DNA from 3 places in the Bilifractor sp. LCP21S3_F8 genome. Region 1 is predicted to be linked to each of the others. Evidence: riboswitches for the same ligand, from Rfam matches in the RefSeq annotation. Region 1 holds a riboswitch; each other region holds the start of a gene.
What was found. A riboswitch is a leader RNA that binds a small molecule or an ion and turns the genes downstream of it on or off. The one in region 1 is predicted to bind thiamine pyrophosphate.
Positions count from the first base shown of each region.

Region 2: linked by a shared signal. The riboswitch ahead of ACTQ3A_RS13090 (thiamine-binding protein) and the one ahead of thiW (energy coupling factor transporter S component ThiW) in region 1 are both predicted to bind thiamine pyrophosphate.
Region 3: linked by a shared signal. The riboswitch ahead of ACTQ3A_RS09090 (energy-coupled thiamine transporter ThiT) and the one ahead of thiW (energy coupling factor transporter S component ThiW) in region 1 are both predicted to bind thiamine pyrophosphate.

Region 1 covers NZ_JBQKIK010000004.1:28,568-35,261, reverse strand. Annotated here, with positions in the region: gene ACTQ3A_RS03140 (M20 metallopeptidase family protein) at 1-1,069, shown strand, start outside; gene ACTQ3A_RS03135 (hypothetical protein) at 1,066-1,479, shown strand; gene ACTQ3A_RS03130 (hypothetical protein) at 1,479-1,676, shown strand; partial or broken gene tnpA (IS200/IS605 family transposase) at 1,771-2,067, shown strand; gene ACTQ3A_RS03120 (hypothetical protein) at 2,060-3,667, shown strand; gene ACTQ3A_RS03115 (hypothetical protein) at 3,730-3,969, shown strand; TPP riboswitch at 4,094-4,203, shown strand; gene thiW (energy coupling factor transporter S component ThiW) at 4,379-4,960, shown strand; gene thiM (hydroxyethylthiazole kinase) at 5,029-5,889, shown strand; gene ACTQ3A_RS03100 (HAD family hydrolase) at 5,864-6,601, shown strand.
Region 2 covers NZ_JBQKIK010000039.1:9,437-16,130, forward strand. Annotated here, with positions in the region: gene ACTQ3A_RS13080 (guanylate kinase) at 78-680, opposite strand; gene ACTQ3A_RS13085 (MATE family efflux transporter) at 947-2,305, opposite strand; TPP riboswitch at 2,487-2,594, shown strand; partial or broken gene ACTQ3A_RS13090 (thiamine-binding protein) at 2,767-3,065, shown strand; gene ACTQ3A_RS13095 (uroporphyrinogen decarboxylase family protein) at 3,150-4,238, opposite strand; gene ACTQ3A_RS13100 (MFS transporter) at 4,389-5,561, opposite strand; gene ACTQ3A_RS13105 (PucR family transcriptional regulator) at 5,982-6,694, shown strand, end outside.
Region 3 covers NZ_JBQKIK010000017.1:61,698-68,391, forward strand. Annotated here, with positions in the region: gene ACTQ3A_RS09080 (cupin domain-containing protein) at 1-115, shown strand, start outside; gene ACTQ3A_RS09085 (DUF438 domain-containing protein) at 181-1,959, shown strand; TPP riboswitch at 2,017-2,118, shown strand; gene ACTQ3A_RS09090 (energy-coupled thiamine transporter ThiT) at 2,211-2,903, shown strand; gene ACTQ3A_RS09095 (DMT family transporter) at 3,068-3,388, shown strand; gene ACTQ3A_RS09100 (TDT family transporter) at 4,000-5,061, shown strand; gene cooS (anaerobic carbon-monoxide dehydrogenase catalytic subunit) at 5,033-6,694, shown strand, end outside.

The sequences.
Region 1 (6,694 bases):
ATATCCGGAATTATCGGGGCAGGAGTTTCAAACGAAAGAATGTCTGAAAAGCTTTATCTGTATGAACACACATCTGAAAATCAGGGATAAAGGAACCTGGTTCTATGCCCTGTATGAACCAAAATTAAATAACGGAGCATCACCAATCGCCTTCCGCGCGGATATGGATGCCCTTCCCATACCAGAAACTATTTCCCTGCCCTATGGATCGGCCAAACCCAATATCGCACATAAATGCGGGCACGACGGCCATTGTGCTGTATTGGCAGCTGTGGCCGTACTTCTGGAACAGGATGCGGCTGTCCGCTGTCCTGTGTATCTGATTTTCCAGTCTGCGGAAGAAACCGGCCAAGGAGGAAAAATCTGTGCTGATTTCGTAAGCGAGACAGGTATCAGTGAAGTATATGCTTTTCATAACCTGAGCGGTTATCCGGAAAATGCCGTGATGGTTCGTGACCGTCTGACGCAATGTGCCTCCAAAGGTCTGCTGGTGCAGTTTACCGGTGAAAGTGCTCATGCCGGAACTCCCGAAAATGGTCGCAACCCGGCTTCTGCACTTGGTTCTATGGCTCTCTATGCGGAAAAAATCAATAAAGAATCCTCTTCGTGCCTCTGCACAGTCGTCAGCATACAGGAAGGCAGCCGGGATTTTGGCATTTCTCCGGGACAAGGTGAAATTGCTTTTACACTGAGAGCAGAAGCAGATGATGTTCTGGAAAATATGGATCTCACTTTGCGCACACAGGCAGAAAAACTGGCAGATCAGTATGGGCTGACAGTCTCGTTTGAAGAATTTGATCCCTTTCCCGCCACGATCAATCATCCCCGCTGCGCAGAGAAGATTCGCAGGGCAGCGGTGAAAGCCGGCTGCTCCTGCGTAAACATGAAGCAGCCATGGAGACCCTCGGAAGATTTCGGATGGTACACGAAAATCCGCCCCGGCGCTATGTTCTACGTCGGAAACGGCACCAACTGGCCTATGCCGCATCAGCCTGCGTATGATTTTAACGATCACATTCTGCCGACAGCCGCAACTGTTTTTCTGAAACTGGCTGAAAGCGAAACGTGAAAGATGAAGTCATAAATAATAACGAGCCGTGGGAAAATCATCCTGCTTATGATACAACAGAAACAAGATTTTGTATTGTGGACGCCAATACGGGCGAAGTGCTTGATGACGCTCAAGGATATGGGTATAAGACAGCCCAAAAAGCATATGCTGGATACTCTTACAAGAACAGAGATAAGAGTAAAGATAATGAGCGTCTTGCCAAAAAGAAGCATATAAAAAATTGGATGAAACAAAATAAATCATTCGTAAAACTGATGGATGATTATGCCTTTGAAATGGCAAAAGGCACTATGGCTCCTGATGATAAATTCGATGCAGAGTTTGTAAAAAATCTGCTGAAATCAGAAGGCTTAGAGCATGATTTTACAGCAAATGAACTTTTGAAAGCATGGAGGAATTATAAATAATGGCACGTTCTAAAAGTAATAACGTACAAATCAATATTTCTATCCCGTCTGAATGGAAGACCCAGCTTGAGAACCTTGCACGCATCTATTCTGTCGAGGAAGGTGAAACCATTACATTTCTTGACCTGATGCGCAGAGGGATTCAGGAAAAATATCAATTAGGAGAAAAAGACAATGAGCGAGGAACAATATCATAGTGCTTCGCATTGTAAATATCTGACGCAGTATCATATCATCTGGTGCCCTAAGTTCAGATTTTCTGTCTTGTAGAAAGGTGCTGACGATAAACTAAAAAACATCCTTGCTGACATCTGCAATCAATACAGATATGAAATCAAAGCATTGGAAGTGATGCCAGACCATATACATATATTCGTGGATTGCTCGCAGACAGTTGCTCCCTGTGATATAGTAAGGACGCTTAAAAGTATCAGCGCTATTGAAATGTTTAAGGTTTTCCCGCAGTTGAAACAGTTTTACTCCCGTTGTGGAGTATTATGGTCAAGGGGATATTTTGTATCAACGTCAGGACATATAAGCGAAGCTACAGTTAAGAAATATATCGAGGAACAGAAAATTCATGACTGAAGAAGATAGGAAAATATTGAAGCAATTTCATAAACTTTCCGACAGGCATATCCTTGTTGCTGAAACTGATATGCCATATTCTGATGTCGTGAAGGTAGTTACTCTTTCTGATAAGATACGCAAAGCAGGCAATGAACTTGTCGGGCTTATGAGAAAGAATTATGACCAGCTCCTGCGTACGAAAAGATACCGTAAACTGCTTAAATTATATGGCAATACTCAAGACAAAGATAAACGTAGGGTTTTGGCAAAACAGCTTAATAAAATGCAGTCTGAATATAACGTCACATGGGATTTTTGCAGAAAGTCCATGATTCCGATAGGCAAGAAATATGGTATAGATGCTATATTCGCCCTCACCAAAGCTGAGGATGTATGGCGTGGTATCGAAAAATGCCTCTATGATAATGGCAAAACAATACATTTTTCAAAATATGGAGATTTACCCTGCATCAGGGCAAAACAGATAAACCGTGGCATCTCAATGTCCGTTAAGGATAATAAACTGCAATTCAGGCTTGGTAAAACTATGTTTGGAATACAGGTAAATGACAGATTTCAACAGGATGAAGTAGCTGCCGTTTTATCTTATCTTGCCGAACCAGAGAACATAAATAATAAAGCTGTTAATACACTTATCGAAGATGCCTGCTGCATAGACACATACAGACCATGCTATGCTACTCTCGTGCCTAAGCTGATAAGAGGTAAATACAGACTATATCTACATCTAACCATCGAAGGAAAAGCGATGCCTAAATATGACAAGTACGGCAATCCCCGTCACATATACGGCAAAGGTACGATAGGCGCTGATATCGGAACGCAGACGGTTGCATATACATCAGATACCGAGGTTGGCTTAAAAAATCTTTCGGAGCGTGGTAACAGTATCCAGACATCCGAAAGAAAGGAACGGCTCCTTTACCGCGCCATGGAGAGGTCAAGGCGGGCAGCGAATCCACAGAATTATAATGATGATGGCACTATTAAGAAAGGTCGTAAGACCTGGAAATATTCAAATCATTATAAGAAGCTGAAATCTAAACATGCTGAATTGTGCCGTATCAATGCAGTAAACAGGCAGCTCGCAATAAATGAGGATTCTAACCATTTGCGAAGTCTCGGAGACATATTTGTGACAGAGCCTAAAAATGCAGGCAAGCTGATGAAACGAACTAAAGAAACTACCATTAATAACAAAGGAAAGTTCAATAAGAAAAAGCGTTTCGGTAAATCCATAAAGAACCGCTGCCCCTCTGGATTTCAGACTACAGTAGAAAAGAAGTTTAAGGTCACAGGTGGTACATATATAGAAGTTCCGAACAATTACAGAGCAAGCCAGTACGACCATACGGCTGATGATTACATTAAAAAGAAATTGTCTGACAGGCTGTATAAACTTCGTGATGGTACTGAAGTACAAAGAGACTGGTATTCATCATATCTGCTTTACTGCTACGATTATAGAACACAGAACATAGATAAAGAAAAATGTATTACAGAATTTAAGGCTCAATACAACAAAGAAAAAGCCCTAATCACATGGATTAAGGCTAATAAAATCAAGATACTGAATAGCGGAATTAAAGTAGCTTAACAATTCAATATCAGGGAGATTGACTGTACTTCCTTGCTGAAAAGCAGAAATTTACCGCTAATGTGGTCGTTGGACTGCTTGGTAATGAAAGTCCTGATTCAAACAGATTTACACTTGTAACTCCAAGGCCTGAAAATGGTGTACGATTACAAGCTAAACTTGGCAACCAGAACCCCACGGGCTTGCCCGTGGGAGCAGTCAGGATACACTGCAGGTATCTGATTATTCAAAGTTTAATATGGGCAGCTTTGATGAGGCCAAAAAGAAATTATCACATGAAAAGAATTTCCCTGTGGACCTGAAAAATGCATATCAGATTGGACAGAAGCTCAGTTCAGAAACAATAGATTGACATTTTGTGTGCACTTTCTGAATGGATTGTGTTATAATAGCACCGTTAAAGCAGAACGCTTTAGAAAAATCAAGAGAAACAGACTGGGGAGCCCGATGCATCGGGCTGAGAGGACGGATTTCAGCTGTCGACCCATTAACCTGATTTGGATAATGCCAACGTAGGGAGCATCGCTGTGATCATGCGTAATTATGCAGACTGTCGTTTGGCAGTCTGTTTTTTTATGCGAGCGTCGCGATAGCGAGATAAAACTCGCACAGCGTGTTTTATCTCGTTTCGCGTCCGGACCGGTGATCATAGTGACAATCAGCCGGCGCGTCATCAATTTCTTTAAATCTTAAAAAGGAAGGGATATGATCATGAAAAACAAATGGAACACAACCACGGTTTCTGCAAAGAATGCAGCTTCTGCTGCTGCCTCGCTTCCGGAAGGGTCACGGGCAGGAAAGCTGTCTCTGAAGAAAATGGTATTTACCGCGATGCTCGCGTGTCTCGGATTTGTGCTGAATACCTTTGTATGGTTTCCGCACATGGCTCCGTTTCAGCACTTCTGCAACGTTATGGGGGCGGTTTTTCTGGGCCCGTGGTATAATTTCATCGCAGCTCTTCTGACGGGCTGCATGCGGGTGGCTCTGGTCGGCTGTGATTTTCAGGCTGTGATCGGCGCGATTTTTGGTGCCCTGCTTTCCGGTATTCTGTATAGAAAAACGCATAAGCTCTGGGCAGCATGGGTCGGAGAAGTCATCGGAACCGGATTCATCAGCGCGGTACTGGCAAGCGTGATTTTCAATCTGGCACTTCACATTAAATACGCGATTTTTTATCTTATCCCCTACTACGGCCCAGCATCTGCGATGGGGGCAACCCTCGCCATTGCGGTTCTCCTGGTGCTGAAGCGATCCAAGGCGCTGCCGAAGATGCAGGCGCAGCTGAACAAATGAAAAATTTTCCGCGGCCGGGAAGTCCACTGAAAAAATGATGAAGCATTTTATGGAAGGAATCATAACAGATGGAGTATGGAGAATCTCTTCGAAAAGTGCAGGAAACGAAGCCTGCGGTGCAGTGTATCACAAATTTTGTCACGGTCAATGACTGCGCGAATATCATTCTTGCGGCAGGAGGAACACCGGCGATGACGATGGATGTTCGCGAGGTCCGCGAGGGAGTGGAGGGAATGAATGCCCTTGTCTGCAATCTCGGAGCGATTGAATCGGTAGACAGCATGATCATTGCCGGACAGCATGCGAATGAGCTGGGAATCCCGGTTGTTCTGGATCCGGTCGCTGCCGGCAGCACAACGCTGCGGCGGTACAGCATCCGGGAGCTTCTGGAGACGGTCCATTTTACCGCAATCCGGGGAAATGCCTCTGAGATCCGTGCGATTGAGACAGGAGGCCTTGAGGCGAAAACCGGGAGGGGCGTGGATGTCAGCGCGGAGGATGAGATTACCGCAGATAATCTCGAGAAGAGTATTGTGATGGCCGAAAAACTGGCTCTGCGGATCCGAAGCGTCATAGCCGTATCCGGAGAGACAGATATCGTGACTGACGGAGAACAGACAGTGATTCTCCATAATGGGTGCGCAACGATGGCACGGATTACCGGAAGCGGATGCATGCTTACTTCGCTGATCGGAGCGTTCTGCGGTGCCGACAGAGAGAATTCCTTCCGCGCTGTCGTGAGTGCAATGACGGTGATGGGCCTTGCGGGAGAGATCGCGGAACAGAAGCGTCTGGAGAAGGGAACCGGAAACGCCACCTTCCGCACAGATCTGATCGATGCCGTCTTCAATATGACTCCGGAGAAGGTGGATCAGGGCATCCGGTGTCAGGAGGAACAGAGAAATGCGGAAAAAGTACGCGATTTTTGATGTGGACGGCACGCTGGCGGATTCGATGCGGTACTGGGATCATCTCGCGGAGGATTATCTCGGCGGTCTGGGCATTCATGCATCCCGGGAGGATCTTGCGCCGATCGAAACCATGACAATGTCCGAAAGCTCGGCGTATTTCATTCACAGATACAGTCTTGCGAAAACGCCCGGAGAAGTGATGGAAGAAATGTTCGCTCTGATACGAAAGCACTACGAGGAGGACATTCCGCTGAAGGAGGGAGCCGCCGCTTATCTCCGAAGCCTCCGGGAACGGGGTGTGCGCATGTGCGTCGCAACGGCAAATGACACCGCGCTTTCCAGGGCGTGTTTCCGGCGGAACGGAATTCTGGAATATTTTGACTTTTTTGTGAGCTGTGAGGAAATCGGCAGGGGAAAGCGGGATCCGGACATCTATGATTTCTGCAGGGAGAAAATGGCCGATGAGACAGGCACCTCTCTCCTGCCGTCCGATGTGGCGGTGTTTGAGGATGCTGCCTATTGTCTGGAAACCGCTTCAGGTGCCGGGTATTATACCGTTGCGATGTTCGAGAGCAGCTATGAAAAGGACTGGGACAGAATCCGGGGGATTGCTGACGAATCCTATGTGAGCTGGAACGACGCGATGCAGCAGGCTGGCAGAATACCGTGTGATAAGGCGGAAGGGCGCGGTGTAATAGTCTGCCAGAAAATACAGCGTGATAAGCTGTAAATACGTGATGCGAGTGGCTTTGACGGATGTATTGTAAGAAGGTGGAGAAATGCTCCCTGGAAAGTCAAAAGTACACAGCGTGAAAAATGCAAA
Region 2 (6,694 bases), on a different contig from region 1:
TCCTTATCTGAACATGATGACTGGCAGCGTTTTTTCTTCCTGCGCATGATTGTCGGCATTCTTCTTCTGTCAGGGCATCATGGCCGGCGCTGTTTTATCGAAAGGATAAAGCCTGCGATTTCATCGATGCATTCCTGGATCGTTCCGTTGTTTTTAAACCGCCTGGTGATGCCGGCCCGCGCTGTTTTTTCCCCGGAAAAGTCCTTTTGATCCGCCAGAAATCGCCTGCACATTTCTTCGTACTGAGGCTGCTTCTGCTTCCGTTCTCTCCGCAGTGCCCGCTCCAGACGGATTCCATCGTCTACTTCAATATAGATTGGAACCATGACATTCCTTCCGTAGTACCGGACCATCTGCTCATAGGATTCCAGCGTACCGATTCCGAGATAATCGCTCTTCTTCAGATCAATCTGTCCCTCATCCGCCGTAAAATAATACCACGGTCCGCTGACCGTCTGATAACAGCGTTCCTCAATGATCCGCCCGGCTTTTCTCAGTTCCGCCAGATGCCTCTCGTCTGAAAAATAATATTCTCTGCCGTTCTCTTCTCCCTGCCGCATCGGCCTTGTGGTATACAGCACGATCGGCTTCAGATTCAGCTCCGACCGGGCAAGCAGCGCGGTGTATATGTGATCCTTCCCGCTTGCGCTCTTTCCCATAATGTAAAAAATTGTACCCATATTCACTCTCCACCGGTCACCGATACGCCCGGTGCCTCTCTCGGCTTCGTCCTGTATCATGACCTCATCCCGAGCTGCGGCTTCCTCCCACACAGCGGCCTTTCTCCTGCGTCACAACATCTGGTCCGCACCGCGCATTTTCCCTGAGTCGTAACATTTGATCCGCGCAGCGGTTTTTCTGTCGCACGATTTCCTTCCCCACGACCGCGGCTGTTACCTGCGCTGCGGTTTTCCCGCGCCGCGGTTTTTTCTGACGCTGTGGCTCCTTACTCTGTCTCCGCTTTCTCGTTTGTCGGCCTCTTTCCCATCCGGCGAAGACGCCGGATCAGGAATGGAAGCTCAAATATGCTCATCGCGATCCATCCGAAAAGATACGACCATGGAATCGAGATGAAACCCCAGTGCCACACGAACACCATCGGTATTTCCGATGCGACCCGGACTCCCATGTTGATCAGACTGGAATATAACGTGACCTTCAAGTCCCCCGTTCCCCGGAAATATCCCTGAAGTCCGTTTGTGAACGCGGGAACCGGATACATGACCGCAATGAGCCGCATATAGCGCTGCCCTTCCGCGATGACCTCAGGATCCGAAGTAAACAGCCTGGTCAGCGGCCCTGCCGCCAAAAACACCACAGCACCGATCACCACGCCATAAACGAGCTCGCAATACATTCCGGCACGATATGTCCGCTTCACCCGCGACGCATTCCCCGCTCCGACGTTCTGCGCCATCACCGAAGTCATGGCGTGCGCGATATTCTGCTGGGGAATCGTTGCAAAATCATCCACCCGGTTCGTTGCGTTGAAAGCCGCCGTCGCGTTTACCCCGAGCGTATTTACGATGGTCTGGGTTCCAATCTTTCCCATCTGAACCGTGCTCTGCTGGAGCGCACTCACAAAACCGAACGCAAGGGTTTTCTTCAGCATCGACCAGTCAAAGATCAGCCATTTTTTTCCAAGACGAAGCTCCGGAACCTTCCTCTGAATATAGAAATAACAAAGAACCGCACTGAGGGCCTCACAGATCACCGTACTGATCGCGGCGCCTTCCACTCCCATGTGAAGTAACGCGATAAAAAAAAGATCCCCGAGAATATTCAGTACCGCACTTCCGCCGAGAAAAATCAGCGGAGAGACGCTGTCACCCATCGCCCGCAGCATACTGGCCAGATAATTATAGATAAAACTGAAGAACATGCCGAACAGTATGATCCTCAGATAGAAGACTCCCTCCGGAAGAATGACCGCCTCCACCTGCAGCGCCATCAGAAGCGGCTTCGCTGCCACAAACATCACAGCCGCGACTGCCACGGAGAAAACGCACCCTGAGATCATTCCCGTACTTACCTGTCTCTGCAGCTCCTCCTTCTTTCCCGCTCCATACAGCGTGCTTACCAGTATTCCCGCCCCGAGACAGATCCCGTTTGTGAAAAGCAGAACCAGGGTAACCAGAGGATTTGTCGTACCCACTGCCGCGAGCGCTGTTTTTCCGACAAACCGTCCCACAATCATGCTGTCTGCCGCATTATAAGTAAGCTGAAGAAGCGTTCCCAGAACCAGGGGAATTGTAAACAGTATCAGGGTCTTTAGAATCGGCCCTTTCGTCATATCCTTCGTCATATCCCAAACCCGCTTTCAAACTCATACCTGCACATTATACCACCGAAGATGCAGGATTCCATTTTAAATCTGCGGCAGGCGGGCAAAATCAACAATTAACTTTGGTATCCTTTGCTGCCTTTGCTTTGCTGTTTTAACCCGCCACAGGATTGACACTGAAAAATAAAGTGACTAAAATATAGAAATACAGCAGGGGAGTCCGCCGGAAAGGACTGAGATACAGATGTTGTCTGTGACCCTTATACCTGATCTGGATCATGCCAGCGTAGGAAGCGTAAAGAGAATCATAGGATTTTTCCGTAGAAAACCCGCTCTTCATCCTTGATACAGCAGTGCCTGATTCATTCCGGTGCTGCTGCATTTTTTATGCCGACAGACGCAGAAATCCACCTGCGGCGCGCGATTTCCTTGTTGGCTGTTGAATACGAAGATGTTGAAAAGGGAAAAGGAGGAAAAAAGAAATGAAGGCAAGTGTAGCCATTCAGACATTACCAGATGTGGACAACGATGAAGAGCTGATCCGGATTGTAGATGAGGTTATCGCCTACATCAAGAGCACCGGCCTCAGCTATTATGTGGGGCCTTTCGAGACCGCCATCGAAGGAGACAGCTACGACCAGCTGATGGACGAAAGGAATGCCAGCATGTCGCAATCCGCGCCGGCGCACCGTCTGTCTCCGCATACATCAAGGTGGTATACAACCCGGAACAGGAGATTCTGAGTATCGACAAAAAAGTTTCAAAACATCATACGAAATAATACCGACAGAAATTTCCGGAGCCAGTCGTCATGAGTATCCCTGCTGCAGTCATCATATATATGCCAGCTGCAGCAGGGATATCTTCAGCCCTCTCTGTGATAAAGCCTGTTGTAGTATTCCAGGGAATAGTGGTAGAGCTCGTCCCTCGCGATGTCCGTCTGTTTCGGATCTGTCATATCCGTCATTACGCTCGCCAGGATTCTGCCGTTTTCTCCGTAATGATCCACGAAATCACGCACAATTCTCCGGATTTCTTTCTCATCCGCCCCGTGTGGTATATCAATATCAAAGGCGAAGCTCATTTTCGTATTCCACTGATCAAACAATTCATCGTAATCATTGGCACGATGCTGCGGATTCCAGTAATCCACTCCCATTTCGATCATTTCCGGGAGATACTGGCCGTTCTTGCCACAAGAGTGCAGCTCTACAAACCGACCATTCTTTTTTACGAAATCATGCAGGAATTTTTTCTCATAAGGCAGAAGCTGCTCATCGAACATCTTGTTCGAGAAAAAGCCTGCGCGCTCGGTGCCCCAGTCATCGTGATACAGAACGCCGTCCACGCGCCCGTAATAATCGAATACCTTCTGCGTTGTCTCGATCTTGTAGTCCGCCATTTTGTCAAAGAAGTCCGCCAGAAGCTCCGGTTCCTCATAAAATGCCATCAATGACTCCGCAAACGGAATCAGCTCGTGAAGTCTCTCAAAAATGCCTTCCGTACACTGGTATATATGCACACGATCCGGATCCAGATCCTTCTGAATCTTCTTCCCGTCCGCTTCAAAATCGACCCCGGAGATATCCGGCCATTCCAGTTCTTCCTTCCACTTCGAAAAATCCGATATGGTTCTGGTTCCCGGTTTGGTAATCATACCGTTAATACTGTCGACCATCTCCCAGTATACGCCCCACCAGTCATATCCGCTCACCTCCGGAACCGGATGTTCCTCTATGGCGTCCGGCCATATGGTATTCGATTCAAAGAAATAGCACGGAATCCAGTACGGTTGTTCTCCCTTGACCGCACGGATGTAATTGTCCCGCACGGATACCGGCCTCCCGCTGATCGGCGGTTTCGGCTGCTGAATCAGCCACGGAAATGTACCCGGCTGTGCCCAGTTCCTGGAATAATCTCTCTCTGATGCCCTTTTCATATATTTTCCAATCATATCTATTCCTCTTTTCCTCAACCTGTAAGCTTCTCAATTTGAAAAATATACGCATTCAATTTCGTCAAAAACTCTGTTCCTGCGCCGGCTGATTATATCTATTCTTCCCGTCGTTCCTGTCCTTCTTTTCTTTCTTATGTATTTTCTGTCTTATGTATTTTCCTTCTTGAACGGACTCGCAAAAACAAAGATGACTGCCGCCACAAGATCGAATACAATTGCGATCACAATCATCGGAAGAATAAAATGATCCTCACCAAAGATCCGCATCAGAAGCGAATTATACGGTGAAGCCACAAATCCTCCCAGATTCATGCATGCAAGGATAAGAGAAGATGCCATTGCTACCGTGCTCGGTGGTGTCACCATGCCCATCCATGTCATGAATGCGGGGAAGAAGGTCGAAAATCCGAATCCCACAACAATAAGACCTATGGTCATGACGATCATGCTGTGTCCGGCGAAGACCAGCAGAAAACCAACTCCGCACAGAGCCATCCCCAGAGTAATTACAAACCTCTTTACTGCCTTAAACAGAAAACCGAAGGTGAAACCGGCAGCCACTCCGGCAACTGTGTACAGGGAGAGGGATGTGGCTGCCACTGCAGGACCACCGGCATTTCTCTGCACAAACAGCGTCGACATATTCAGCATGATCGGAAACGCGAACAGATTGTAGAAAAAGATCAGTGCTGCGATCACATACACCTTTTTTCCGACAGACTCCTTTTTCCCACTGTTCGAAACGACCTCTTCCACCGGCGGCTCCGGAAGGAAAAATGCCATGATCACGGCAACAATAAGGAGCGCATGCCCCCAGAATACCATCTGCCAGCCTCTCTCACCCGTACCTGCCAGGAATCCTCCCAACATCTGCAGGACAATTCCTCCGGCATTCATAAACAGCGTACCATATCCCAGAATGCTTGCCTGTTTCTGTCCTTTATACAAGCCAACGATCAGCGCATTGCCGAGCGGCGCCATGAGACCTGCTCCGAAACCCATGACCGCGCGGCAGACCAGCGTAAGCTCAAAATTGTCAAAAAACGCCGGCGCCACGCCTCCGATCAGCGCAATGACTGACGCAATGATCGCAAGCGTCCTGTACCTGATCTTTCTCCCCATTATCGCCCCGGCAAGAAATGTGCCGATCACGATGAATAAGGTCGGGAGCGTTGAAATATAGGAAATATACTCTGCCTTGTCCGGCCAGTGTTCCATAAAAGTTGCCATAGCGGGGGTCACAACCGTGATCGCCATTGAGACAAAATACAGTGTCATGATCGCCGCAAGCTGTGGGCCACGTACCTTTTTTTCTTCCATCTTTTATCCTCCTTGTAAATTTTCCTTGTAAATCCTCCTGTCCTGCATAAACGACACTGCTATACGTGTAAATTCGCCGCACCGCAATTAATCAGGTTCGGTCTTCTTCCATTTTTCCGGAACCGCGCGCACCTTTCCGGACTGCAGAAAACCGAAATTCTTGTTCATGGTTAATATTCTAGAGAAATAAACCTTTCCGGGACAGAGCATGTCAGCACAAGAATACCGAATTTACGGCTTTGAATTTTGTGCCGTAAAACAACAGAAAGATAAAAAATACCGAATTCACAGTTTTGACTTTTGTGCTATGAAACAGCCAAAAGCCAAAATATCAAATTTACGTTTTTGATTTTTTGCTGTGAAACAGCAGAAATGTTATACTCATAATTGAGGATAAAAAATAATGAAGGAAACAATATCATGAAACTAAGTATGTGGATGATCGCCAACCGGCTCTCTCCTTTAATGGATATTAAGACCAGTATTCGACCGGACGCTGCTCCGGTACTGAAAAGTGCAAGGCTTGTATATTCCACGGACTGTGTCCATGTCTATCCGGAAAAAAACTACGTCGTCTGCAGCGGAGAAGGGGATAAGATCTATCTGTATGACGTGACCGTAAAAGAAGCATTTGAAATCATTCAGGATGTTTTTGATTTTTACCAGGACTGGGAAGATGGGATTCAGAAGGCTGTTCAGAAGAATGATTTCCAGAAAATCACCGATTCCTGTGAGCTTATGATACAAAATCCAATGAACATACAGGACGCAAATAACAGGCTTCTTGCGATAAGCAGGCATCCGGATCCCGCAACCGTAGACCCGGAATGGGAATATATCAGCCGATACGGCTACTCTTCTCTGAACGCAATTAAGGCTTTCGACCTCTCCAACAGCAACATTGATTTGAGCCGCCACGGCGTGCATCATTTCACCGCTGCCGACCTTGCGTCACTGGAATACGGAGGCCTTTCTTATATCCTTGAGTTCAACGGTGTACCGTGCGGAAGAATGACCGTTCTTGAGATGGTGCGCCCTGCAAACGCCGGCGACTGCCAGATCCTTGACCGAATTGCGCAGTACCTTGAACCGGCACTCGGCACCATCACCCTCTCCGGAGCATCCAGTCCGTG
Region 3 (6,694 bases), on a different contig from region 1:
GGGAAAAGAGCACAAAATCAAAGCCGGCGAGAACTTTCATTTTGCTAAGGGAGGACGTCATTTTGTGAAGGCCTCGGAGAAGTTCAAGATGGCATTGCTGCTGACACTTGACTGACCGACGTTTACTGACAACTGAGTCTGAACTTGTACATATATATGAGTATTGGAGTAAGCAGAGATATGGCAAAGAAGATTGACTTTAACAAATCTGTGTATGAACTGGTGCAGGAGTACCCGGAGCTGAGAGACATCCTTTCCGGCGTCGGATTCCGGGAGATCACGAAAAAGGGAATGCTCGGTTCTGTCGGAAGAATCATGACGATTCCGAAGGGCGCGAAGATGAAAAATATCTCGATGATGGATGTGGTCATGGCACTCATGACGCACGGCTTTGAGATCGAGGGAGAAATGCCGGAGCTGAAAATGCCCTGGGAGGAAGCAAAGGACGCACAGGCAGCCGGTGACAGTGTGAGCCGGGAGGCGGCGCAGGCAGATGGTGGCAGTGTGAGCCGGGAGGCGGCGCAGGCAGAAGGCGGCAGTGTGAGCCGGGCGGCGGCGCAGACAGAAGGCGGCATGACTGAGGAGCGCAACGAACTTCTCAAGAGCTACCTGAGAAGACTCGGCAGCGGTGAGGACCTTGAAGCAGTAAGAGCCGATTTTGTGAAAAATTTCCGTGATGTTGATGCCTCCGAAATCATGAGAGCGGAGCAGGATCTTCTGAAATCCGGGACTCCTCTTGAGGAGGTGCAGAAGCTCTGCGATGTACATTCCGCGCTTTTCCACGGTGCGACAAGAGAAGAGAAGATCGCCAATGCGGAGAAGGCGGTAGAGGATTCTCTTATGAAGAAGATCGGAGACTCCTCTGTTGCAGCAGGGAAGGCCGGAGATTCCTCTGTTGCAGCAGGGGCGACAGGAGTTTCCTCTGCTGTAGAGAAGAAGAGAGCCGGTGCTTCTGTCGCTGAGCAGAGGACAGCAGACTTCTCTCGTATAGCGGAGATGACCTCAACGGCAGCTGCGGATCCGGGCGACCGCAAAGAGCTGGCGGCTTCGCTCGCGTCGGTTCCGGGCCATCCGCTGAATCTCTTTGAGAGGGAGAATCAGGCAATCGAGACGCTTCTTCTCCGTGCGCGTGAGGCTGTCGCCGGAAAGAGTGCGGACGACAGGCTTATGTCACAGCTTCGCGAGATTGCAGTTCACTACGCGAAGAAAGGAGATCTGCTCTATCCGCATCTGAAGGTGCGTTATGATATCTCCGGCCCGTCAGATGTCATGTGGACCGTGGATGATGAGATCCGCGACGAGATCAGTGCGCTTTCAAAGGATGAAGATCACGACGACGACTGGTACGGCCGGCTGTCGGCGGTGCTTGACCGGGCGGAGGAAATGATTTACAAAGAAAATAATATTCTCTTCCCGATCTGCGCGGTGAATTTCACGGCGGAAGACTGGTATTCGGTGTACCGGGACTCCGGAGATTATACGGAGATCCTCGGTCAGTCCTTTACGGACTGGGAAGAAGCGGAGCAGGCTCTGAACGCAGAGAAAAAGGCAGAAAAGCCTGGCCTCTCCCAGGGCGAGGTTGTGATGCCGGGCGGACATATGACGGTTCCGCAGCTTACAGCACTGCTGAACACCATACCGATGGAGATCAGTTTTATTGATGCGGACAACATCAACCGCTACTTCAATGAGGGACCGAAGGTCTTCAAGCGTGCGGGAATGGCCATTGACCGGGAGGTCTTTTCCTGCCATCCGCCAAAGGTAGAGCCCATGGTCCGCAGTATTCTGGACAGCTTCCGGGACGGAAGCAGGGACAGTGTACCGGTATGGATGGAGAAAAACGGAAGAACCATGCTGGTGAACTATCTTGCCGTAAGAGACCGGAAGGGCAATTATCTTGGGGCTGCGGAGCTGGTGCAGGATATGGAATTCGCGAAGGAACACTTCGCGGGTCACTGAATCAGCAGGAAAATGAATTGACGGTTTTGCTTTATCTGCTATACTGTAAATACAAAGAAAAACTGCTGGGGGAGCGGAAGCTGAGAGTGCCGTGCATGCGGCTGACCCTGATGACCTGATCCGGTTAATGCCGGCGTAGGGAAGCTGAGTCTGAATGCAGGCTGTGTGATCAAAGAAATGAATGTTTCTGAGAGTTCCGTAGCTTTGAAAAGTGAAATCCTCCCGCAGACAACTGTGAGGAGGATTATATTATGTCTGTATTTGCTACTCTTGGAAGTGACGGAGTATACCAGCTGACGCAGGTCGGCTACATTGCGGTGATTGCCGTGATCATTCTGGCACTGCTTCTGGTCTGCCTGATCCGGAAACCGGACCAGAAGGGTGTACTCGGTACGAGAAAGCTTGTGTTCTCGGCGATGGCAATCGCGCTTGCGACGGTCGCATCCATGATCAAGCTGTTTCATCTGCCGATGGGCGGCAGCATAACCTTCTTTTCCATGCTGCTGATATCGCTTGTGGGATATTGGTACGGCCTTGGGACAGGGCTGTTTGCAGGTCTTGCCTACGGTCTTCTCCAGCTGATCGTTGATCCCTATATTATTTCTCTGCCGCAGATGCTGGTGGATTATGTGTTTGCGTTTACGGCTCTCGGGCTCTCCGGTGTGTTTTCCGGGGCGAAGCACGGACTGATCAAGGGCTATCTGCTTGGAGTTGTCGGCAGGTATTTCTTCGCGGTTCTTTCAGGCTACATTTTCTTTGGAAGCTATGGCAATGAATACGGAATGTCGGCGATCGGATACTCCCTTGCCTACAATGCGATCTACATCTTCGTGGAGTGCGGCCTCACCATTGTGCTGCTTCTCATACCGGCCGTGAATAAGGCGATGATAAGGGTCAGAGGGATGGCGCTTGCGGGAGGTAATTCGAGACAGAGCGTGGCATAAGGCACGGGCGAGGCATTGAGACGGTGCGTGTGTGGGAATTTCCGGACGGTCGCAGTATGAGACGCTGAAGGCCGGAATGTCCGTGGATGATGCAGCGCAGGAATTCCCGGTCGGTCGCAGTATGAGACAGCATCCGTGTAAGTGAACATGCAGGAGGAATCAAAATGACTGTTTTTCTGCTGACAGTACTGATCGCTTCGGAGGTGGCGGCAACGTCGCTCCTGAAGTATACGCATCACTTTACCCGGCCGTTACCGTCAATTATCTGTATCGCGTGTTATTGTGTGTGTTACTACACCTTTTCTCACGTCATGGATCGTATGAACGTGGGCGTCGCCTACGCAATCTGGTGCGGAGTGGGACTGATCGCCACAAATGTCATCGGCTATCTGCTGTTCCGTCAGAAGCTGACCGGTGTCGGCGTCTTTGGAATCGTGCTGATTATCATCGGGTGTGTGATTGTAAACGTCTGGGGAACCAGATAGTGGGATACGGCAGATATGGAATACTGCAGATATAAAATATGGCAGATATAGAATACTGAAAATATATAATACGATACGGAAGATATGTAGAAGAAGGCCGCTGCGCAAACTGTTGCGTGGCGGCCTTCCTTGTTCGCTTGAAGATTCTGAACATATGGCCAGGTATCGCATCAGCTCCTCAAAAACGCAGACAGGATCGTTACACGCGAAGCGTGTGTAAGAGACTGGCCGTGATTTACGCGAATAGTGAGCCGCAGCCGAATGCGAAGTATTCGTGTGCGGCGAGCGTCGCGATAGCGAGATAAAACTCGCGCAGCGTGTTTTATCTCGTTTCGAAGGCAGCAGGAATGAGCAACACGAATGAGCTTTCTTTTTCGTTGATATTGCCGGAATGTTCCTGTATAATTCAAAATCATATTTAGTTGATAGGAAATATAATAAATGCAGAAATGTAATGCAAAAACGTGGCTGAGAGCCGGTATTATGAGGAACTGCGGCAGTGAAGTGGCGTTATGAGGAACTGCGGCTGTGGGCTGGCATTAGGAGAAGCTCCGGCTGTGGTTTCGTAACATAATGAGCGGCAGGTGTATTTTTTCTGGAGGAAGGGACGCATGAAGAGCATGATCAGGAGAGTGCCGGTTCCGATAGCAGGAGTGATGCTGGGTTTTGCGGCATTTGGGAATTTTCTGAAGAGCTATTCGAATCTTGTGTGGATTCTCATGGAGCTGGTATCCGTGGCGCTTCTGGTGCTGCTGGTTCTGAAGGCTCTTCTGTATCCGGAAGATTTGCGCCGGGATATGAAGAATCCTGCCATAGCCGGCGCTGCGGGGACTTTTTCCATGGGACTGATGTTCCTCGCGGTCAGTCTGAAGAGTGTCAGCGTTCCGGCTGGTGTGTCAGTCTGGTGGGCGGCGCTGGTGCTTCACGCGGTGCTGATCGTGTGGTTTACAGCGTCCTTTGTGCGTTGTTTTCAGCTGAAAAAAGTATACATGACATGGTTTCTGGTCTATGTGGGCATTGTGGCGGCTGCGGCGACGAGCCCTGCTTTCGGGATGCAGGCGCTCGGCAGAGTGCTGACGGTTTACGGTCTGGCAGCGACGTCGGTATTGATGATCCTGATGGCGGTCCGTTATCGTAAGCTCCCTGCGGAGAAGCTGCTTGCGCCTCTGACGGCGATCTGTGCGGCGCCGTTCAGTCTGTGCCTGGTGGGATATCATCAGTCCTTTGAGACAAAGGATCCTGCTGTATTTCTGGTGATCTTTCTGTTCTCCAGCGCCTTCTATGTGCTCGGACTGGTACAGGTATTCCGATACATCGGGGGAACATTTTATCCGTCATTTTCGGGATTTACGTTTCCGTTCATCAATACCGCAATCGGAACCCGGCTGACATGGAACGCGCTTCGTGCGGGGGACTGGGGGAAAAACCTTTCCGGATTTGTGCCGGGACGGGGAAATGATATTGTGACTGTATTTTTGGTACTGGCAGATGTAGAATGTATAATTGCCGGGATTTTGCTGGGTATTGTTTTTTTCAGGTATGTTGTGTTTTTGTCCGGAAAAGAACAGACAGCAGCTGCCGGCACAGGCAGATTGCGGCAGCCGATGATGCCGCAGGAGGAAAAAAGAGGAGGATATCAGAAGCATGCTCGAACATATTCACACACATCGTAATCTGATTGGGTTTGATGAAAATGGAATCCCGGTCGTGATTCAGAAAGCATCCGCGCATGATCCGGAAAAAATAGATGCGGAGTACCGCGCAGTAGAGGAAGGAAGAGATCCGGAATCTGTGCATGACGGAAAAGAGAAGATTCATGCAGATGAGGGAACGGGAATGGGGCACCATTCTGCGGAGGGCGCGGCATGTGTCGACACAGAGGAAGATGAGAACGCGTTTATCCGGGACTATATGAATGCCGTAACCGCATATCGCAAGACCTTCCCGTCCAAGCAGGATCAGATTGACAAGACACCGGACCCGGCAATCCGTGAGATGCTTCTGCGCTCGGAGCAGCTGGGTATTGACACAACTTTCGACCGGTTCGATAAACAGCAGCCGCAGTGTAATTTTGGTATGGCCGGCATCTGCTGCAAGATCTGCAATATGGGACCGTGCCGTATCACACAGAAAGCGAAGAAGGGTGTCTGCGGGGCGGACGCCGATCTGATTGTCGCGCGGAATCTTCTGCGTGCGGCAGCTGCCGGAGCCGCGCAGCACGGCATGCATGCGAGAGAGCTGATGCTTGAGCTGATGTGGGCCGCAGAGGGCAAGCTGGACGCGCCGCTCCTGGGTGAGCAGAAGATTCTGACCACGGCGAAGGGCTTCGGAATTCCGACAGAAGGCCGTGAGGTGAAGGATGTCGCATACGATCTGGCAAAGGCTCTGCTGGATGATCTTTCCAGCCCGGATCCGGCTCACGTATACAAGACAGCGGAGGTCTGTGCTCCGCCTGAGCGCGTAAAGCTCTGGAAGGATCTGGATATCATGCCGATCAGCGCCTATCATGAGGTTTTTGAAGCGTACCACAAGACGGCGGTGGGAACTGACGGAGACTGGAGAAGCACGATGGAGCATTTCCTGCGCTGCGGACTCGCCTTCTGTTTCACCGGTGTGGCGGGAGCGTCGATCGCGACCGATTCTCTGTTCGGTATCGGCGACCGTGTGACGTCGAAGGTGAACATCGGGGCACTGGAGAAAGGGTACGTGAACATTGCGGTTCACGGTCATCTGCCGCTTCTGGTAAAGGAAATTGTGAAATGCGGCCAGACAGAGGAAATGATTAACCTTGCGAAGGAAAAGGGTGCGAAGGGAATCCGTTTCTACGGCATCTGCTGCAGCGGACTTTCCGCGATGTACCGCTATGATGGCGTTATTCCGCTGTCCAACGCGGTTTCCGCGGAGCTGGTCCTGATGACCGGAGCGTTGGATCTCTGGGTGGCAGATGTTCAGGATGTGTTCCCGGCGATCATGGATGTCGCAAAATGTTACCGCACGACGGTTGTGACGACGAGTGCTTCCGCGCGTCTGCCCGGTGCCGAGAGAATGGAGTTCGACCGTCATCATTCCAACATCGGTGAGGCGAAGGAGCTGGCGCGGAAGATCGTCCTGCGCGGAATCGAGAGTTTCGAGGACAGGAAGGGTATTCCGGTCTACATTCCGCCGTATGAAGTCACCGCGGAAGTCGGTTTTTCCGCCGAATATCTGGGCCGCCGTTTCGGAGGCTTCGGACCGATCGCGGAGGCGCTGAAGGACGGACGGATTCTCGGAATCGTCAACATGGTCGGCTGCAATAACCCGAAGGTG